One region of the Lysobacter antibioticus genome, then DNA from elsewhere that is predicted to be linked to it. Evidence: riboswitches for the same ligand, from Rfam matches in the RefSeq annotation. Region 1 holds a riboswitch; the other holds the start of a gene.

Region 1 (3,321 bases):
CGGTCTTGCGCGCCGGGTCGCCGCCGTCCTGGGCCTCGGCCCAGACCAGGGTCGCCGGCGCATCGCCGCGCCAGGCGATCTCGCGCACGCCGGTGGGCACCGCGTCGTTGCCGGTCGGCAAGCCGTCGACCAGGGGCAGGCGCGCGATCTCGTGCTCGAACTTGCCGTCCGGCGCCAGCACTTCGATGCGGTGGGCGAACATCGACACCGGCACCTGATACGAGAACGGCCGCTCGACTCTTGTCGCCAGGACATGGCGGCCGTCGGGCGACGGCGTCGCCGCCAGATACAACTGCGGCGCGCCGGCGCGCACCACCGCACCGGTCAAATCGACGGTGGCGAGCTGCGAGCGCAGGTAGTACTCGAATACGCGCGCGTCGCTCTCGTTGCGCAACAAGTCCTGATAGGTGCGGATCTGCCGGACCGTCGCGCTGATTTCGGTTTCCTGCACCGCCGGCCCGGTCGGGGTGGCGTTCGCCGGCGGCGCTTCGCCCTGCCCCTCGGGCTGCAACTGCACCAGCAGTCGGCGGCTGTCCGGCATCCAGGCGTAACCGCGGCCGGATACGGTGTTGAGGCCGGACACCAGCTTATGCGCGCGGCGCTGGCCGACTTCGAGCAGCCACAGCTCGTTGGCGCCGCTGGCGCTGTCGACGCGGTTGAAAGCGATCCAGCGCTGGTCGGGCGACCACTCCAAGGTCGCCAGCGACAACGGCGCCGGCAGGCCTTCCACCTTCAGGCCCTTGCCGCTGGCGATATCGAGCAGGCTCAGACCGGTGCCGAACGCGAAGCGGCTCTGCGCCCGGGTGCGCGGATGAATGCGCAGGCCGGCGAGCTTGAGTTCGGGTTGCGCGACCACCTCGATGCCCGGCAGCGACGGCGTCTGCACCAGCGCGACCAGATCGCGCTTCGGGCTGGTGAACATCTGCGGCGGCCGCGGCGCGTCGACGATGGCCTGCAAGGCCTTCGGCGGCAGCTGGTAGCCGCCGCCCGGCGCGGTCTGCGCCGTCGCCGCCAACGGCAGCAGGAGCAGCAACAAAGCCGGCCAGCGCTGGGCCTTGGGGGCCGGCTTACGGGAGGGCTGGCCGTCGTGGCCGGTGCGTCGCGCGACTGAGTTCATGCTCGATCCGATCCGTAGTGAAGAAAATCCGGGGCCATGCGGCCTGGCGGGGCTCGTGCCGGCCGATGCGGCCACAGACGATGCGGCCACAGACCCCGGACCGAGCTTAGCCCGCTGCCGCGATCGTCGGCCTATGCCATTGGGGCTGCTGCGGGACGCCGCAGAGCGGCCGCCCCGGTTTCGCGATGAACGTCATATTCAGGCGCATCCGGCTCTGCGCCGTGCGATGGTCATGGGCGCCGCGATATACTGCGCGCTCAGCCCGCCGAGGGGCGCTGCGACCGTCATCCGCGGAACTTTCCGCAAAGCCCGTACCCGCTACGGACTTCCAGAATGACGGCCAGGCTCGGCGAGGCGTAGTCCCAACGGCGCCCGGTTTGAGCGATCGCTTTCGAGCGATGACTCGCCGGACCCGGCATCCGCCGGCTCCCCAAAGAACTGGAGCGACACACCATGAACGCAGTACCCAAGACCTTCTCGACCGAAGGCGACTACAAGGTCGCCGACATCACCCTGGCCGATTGGGGCCGCAAGGAAATCGACATCGCCGAGCACGAAATGCCGGGCCTGATGTCGATCCGCAAGAAGTACGCCGCCGCGCAATCGCTCAAGGGCGTGCGCGTGACCGGCTCGCTGCACATGACCATCCAGACCGCGGTGCTGATCGAGACCCTGCGCGACCTCGGCGCCGACGTGCGCTGGGCTTCGTGCAACATCTTCTCGACCCAGGACCATGCCGCCGCCGCGATCGCCGCCAGCGGCACCCCGGTGTTCGCCTGGAAGGGCGAGTCGCTGGAAGAGTATTGGGATTGCACCCTCGAAGCGCTGACCTTCCCGGGCGACGGCGCGGTCAAGTTCCGCGGCCCGGAGTTGGTCGTCGACGACGGCGGCGACGTCACCCTGCTGATCCACAAGGGCTACGAGCTCGAAAACGGCGACGGCTGGGTCAACACCCCGTCGGGCAACCACGAAGAACAGGTCATCAAGAACCTGCTCAAGCGCGTGCATGCCGAGCGTCCGGGCTTCTGGCACGAAGTCGTCAAGCATTGGAAGGGCGTCTCCGAAGAGACCACCACCGGCGTGCACCGCCTGTACCAGCTCGCCGAAGCCGGCTCGCTGCTGGTCCCGGCGATCAACGTCAACGACTCGGTCACCAAGTCGAAGTTCGACAACCTCTACGGCTGCCGCGAGTCGCTGGCCGACGGCCTCAAGCGCGCGATGGACGTGATGCTGGCCGGCAAGGTCGCCGTGGTCTGCGGTTACGGCGACGTCGGCAAGGGCTCGGCCCATTCGCTGCGCGCTTACGGCGCCCGCGTCGTGGTCACCGAGATCGACCCGATCAACGCCCTGCAGGCGGCGATGGAAGGCTTCGAGGTCAACACCGTCGAGAGCACCCTCGGCCGCGGCGACATCTACGTCACCACCACCGGCAACAAGGACGTGCTGACCCTGGCCCACATGCAGCAGATGAAGGACCAGGCCATCGTCTGCAACATCGGCCACTTCGACAACGAGATCCAGGTCGATGCGCTGGCCGCGTCGGGCGCCAAGCGCCTGAACATCAAGCCGCAGGTCGACAAGTACACCTTCGCCGGTGGCAACTCGATCTTCCTGCTGGCCGAAGGCCGCCTGGTCAACCTCGGCTGCGCCACCGGCCACCCGAGCTTCGTCATGTCCAACTCGTTCGCCAACCAGACCCTGGCGCAGATCGAGCTGTGGGCGAACAAGGAAACCTACGAAGCCAAGGTCTACATCCTGCCGAAGAAGCTCGACGAAGAAGTCGCGCGTCTGCACCTGGAAAAGATCGGCGTGAAGCTGACCACCTTGACCGACGATCAGGCCAAGTACCTGGGCGTCTCGGTCGACGGCCCGTACAAGCCGGATCACTACCGCTACTGATCGGTCCCGCCGCGAGGCGGATCGATGCGACAAGAAAAACGGGCGCTTCGGCGCCCGTTTTTTTTGTGCGGCGCTGCTTTAGGGCCGTGCGATCGAGCGGGGTACGCCGCGTCGCGGCCAGCTAGGGCATCGCAGTGGCGCCGCTGGCCGCAGCATCGCGGTCGCGGCTCGCGCCGCTCCTACCCTTTGGATGCGGGGCTTTGGGGTAGGAGCGGCGCGAGCCGCGACAGGCATCGGCACGAGCGATGCATCGCCCCGACGACTGCATGGAATGGACCAGAAGGCACACTGGAATCCATCTCGGC
Region 2 (3,321 bases), 1.3 Mb from region 1:
CCGGAACTGTTGCGCAAGGGCCGTTTCGACGAGATCTTCTTCGTCGACCTGCCGGTCGCCGAGGTGCGCGAGGAATTGTTCGCCAGCCATCTGCGCAAGCGCGCGCTGAAGCCGGAAGGGTTCGATCTGGCCGGGCTCGCCCAGGCCAGCGACGGTTTTTCCGGCGCCGAGATCGAGCAGGCCATCGTCGCGGCGATGTACGCCGCGCATGCGGCGAACACGCCCTTGGCGGATTTCCAGTTGCGCGCCGAGCTCAAGCAGACCCGGCCCTTGTCGGTATTGATGGGTGAACAAGTCACCGCTCTGCGCGAATGGGCGCGTGGGCGCACGGTCGCGGCGGACTGAGGGGGCTGGCAAGGACCACGAGGGGCGGCGATGCGTTTGTTAGTAATCGATTGGTGCAGGCACTGGCAAGGCGCGCAGCGACAGCGGCCGCAGGCGCATCGGTTCGCGCTCGATCATCCGAAGCTCGCCTTCGCCTTGATCGTCGGCCTGGGCAACGGCAATTACGAGGAGGCCTGCGTCGAAGCGGATTCGCCGCAGGCGCTCGAGGGCTGGCGGGCTATGCTGATCCAGGTCGGCAGCGCCGTACCGGTCGAGCCCGACGCGGCGATGCGCGCCTCGCGCATGTATCGCCCCGGCTACGACGCCTACGATCAGGCCGGCAATTGGTTCTTCGTCAATCCGCGGCCGCGGCCGGAACTGTTCCAGGACGGCCCCGAATACGAAGGTTATCTGGCCGAGTTCGCGCGACCGGAGGACGAGGCGCGGTACTCGCCGCCGCAGACGCCATCAAGGCTTCGTCCTGGCATTGTGGCCGCGGCGCCTACGCCGGCAGCGCCGCGCAGCGGTTCACGGCGCGCGCTCGGAATCGCGGTGTTGATGGTCGCGGCGGTCGTCGCCGCGATGGTCTTGCTGCGCGGCTTCGCGGCGAGCGCTTGACCGGTCCACCGATCAAGCGCCGGCCGCCGCTTCAGTCGCGGCGTTTCACGTACACCCACGCGCGCCGCCCCGACGCCAACTCGGCCTGCACACGTTCGTAGTCGTCCACTTCGTAGGCGTCGGCATGGGCCAGTTCCTCGGCGGTGATCGCGAACACCATGCCTTCGACGCGGTCGTGCGGGTCGCCGCTGGCTTCGAGGATCGGGTGATAGGCCTCGCCGCTGGTGGCGACGACCTGCGCGTCTTCGATCTTCACCATCGTGCGGCGATAACCGACCAAGGCGTCGGCCTCGCCTTGGAGCAGACGGCCGAAGGTGGCCTGCTGCACGCCGGTCTGTTGCAAGGTGCCGTAGGAGAACAAGGATTCGGTGCTTGCGGGGGGCATGCGGACTCCGTTGCGCCGCCTCGCGGCGGCGCGATGCAGAAGCTTATCCGGCGGCGAGCGTCGCCGATTCGCGCACGCTCGGCCAGCGTCGCGCCAGTTGTGCGGCGAACATCTCCGCCGCCGGCGGATATGCGGCGAAGTGCAGGAAGGGTTCGATGAATTCCAGTTCCATCAGGCGGAAGCCGTCGGCGGTCATCACCCCGTCCACGCGCACATAGGCCTGGTCGCGATAGCCCAGGGCGGCCACGGCGTCGAGCGCGTGCCGGGCCGCGGCGAGAATCGCCGGGTCGGGCTCGGTCAAGCTCGCACTGCCGCCGAAATCGGTCTGCACGCGGTAATCGCCGGCGCTGGGTTTCTTGAGCACGGCGTGGCTGTAGTGGCCGTCGAAGAACATCAGCGACCACTCGCCCTCGGCGACGATCTCGGGCATGAACGGCTGCACCAGATAATCGAGATCGCGCGGCAGCGCCGCGAGCAACTCGGCGAAGGCGGCCTCGCCGACCCGGCCGCGCATGGTATGCCAGGCGCCGCCGCTGACCGTGGGCTTGATCACCACGTCCTGGCCGGACATGGGCGCGACCGCCTCGGCGAGCGCATCGCCGGGCGCCGACACGGTCGGGATGATCGCGACATCGCGAGCGGCGAGTTCGAGCAGGTAGCGCTTGTTGCTGTTCCAGCGCAGCAAGGGCAGTTCGTTGGCGATCGGCAGGCCGAGGGTTTCGATCTGGTCGTACCAGGCGAGGAAGTCGTCGTAGTGGCGGAAATAGTCCCAGGTGGTGCGGACCAGGACGGCATCGAAGCGGGTCCAGTCCACCGCCGGGTCGTTCCAGACGCAGGCGACCGGCTCGATGCCGTGCCCGCGCAGGGCGTCGACGAGACCGGCGTCGTCGGGATGGAACTCGGCGTAGACGGTCGAGGTGACCAGGGCGAGCTGGAAGCCGTTCGGCGACGCAGCGCTGATGGCGCCGATCGCGGCACCGGGATGGATGTTCGCGTCGTCGGACGCGGTGTGGGAAACAACGGGCATGACGCCTCCATGATCGGGAGGGCGCCCTTGTCTCGGCATCGCGGATCGAGCGTGGCGGAACGCGTCGGTTCCGTCGCAGCACCCCTCGGTCCGGACTGCGGATGGCCCGGGGGCGATCCGCAACTGGTGCGCGGCGTCGTGGCGACGCCGCGCGAATAGTGTTCGATAGCACGGTCGGCGCTGTCAATCGCGCGGCGATGTTTTTGGGTAGGAGCGGCGCGAGCCGCGACTGCGCCGGTTCATGAGGTTGCGCGGTCGCGACTTGCGTCGCTCCTACCCTTGAAGCCGGCGCCTTCTCAGTAGCCCGCGGCTTGGCCGTCCTTGCGCGATTCGCTGGCGCCGACGTAGCCGCCGTGGGGGTTGACCATGATCGCCTGGTAGCCGCCGTAAGGGCCGTGGGCGAAGCGCACGCTGTGGCCGCGGCGCATCAGCTCGCGCACGGTCTCGTAGCTGAAGCCGGTCTCCAGGTCGAGTTCGCCGCCGTCGCTCATGACCGTGGCCTGGCCGGCCGGTTCGGTGGAACCGTCGTGCTGCAGACGCGGGGCGTCGCCGGCTTCCTGCAGGTTCATGCCGAAGTCGATCAGGTTGATCACGATCTGGGCATGGCCCTGCGGCTGCATCGCCCCGCCCATCACCCCGAACGACAGCCAGGGTTTGCCGTCCTTGGTCACGAACGCGGGGATGATGGTGTGGAACGGCCGCTTGCCCGGCGCGAACGAATTGGGATGGCCTTGCTTGAGCACGAACTGCTCGCCGCGGTCCTGGAAGATGAAGCCCAGGCCCGGCGGTGCCATGCCGCTGCCCATGCCGCGGTAGTTGGACTGGATCAGCGACACCATCATGCCGTCGGCATCGGCGACGGTCATATAGATGGTGTCGCCTTCGTCGAGTTCCTTCGGTGTCGCCGGCTGCACTTCGCGCAGGGCCTTGTCCATCGAGATCAGCTTGCGCCGTTGCGCGGCGTAGT

The links. Region 1 has a riboswitch for S-adenosylhomocysteine ahead of ahcY (adenosylhomocysteinase). Riboswitches for the same ligand answer to the same signal wherever they lie in the genome.
Region 2: linked by a shared signal. The riboswitch ahead of GLA29479_RS02215 (ATP-grasp domain-containing protein) and the one ahead of ahcY (adenosylhomocysteinase) in region 1 are both predicted to bind S-adenosylhomocysteine.

Annotation. Positions count from the first base shown of each region.
Region 1 is NZ_CP013141.1:5,002,103-5,005,423, forward strand. Features, by position in the region: gene GLA29479_RS20305 (alpha/beta hydrolase family protein) at 1-1,117, opposite strand, end outside; S-adenosyl-L-homocysteine riboswitch at 1,379-1,498, shown strand; gene ahcY (adenosylhomocysteinase) at 1,571-3,016, shown strand.
Region 2 is NZ_CP013141.1:529,072-532,392, forward strand. Features, by position in the region: gene GLA29479_RS02200 (AAA family ATPase) at 1-345, shown strand, start outside; gene GLA29479_RS02205 (hypothetical protein) at 376-942, shown strand; gene GLA29479_RS02210 (gamma-glutamylcyclotransferase family protein) at 974-1,327, opposite strand; gene GLA29479_RS02215 (ATP-grasp domain-containing protein) at 1,371-2,354, opposite strand; S-adenosyl-L-homocysteine riboswitch at 2,367-2,447, opposite strand; gene ggt (gamma-glutamyltransferase) at 2,651-3,321, opposite strand, start outside.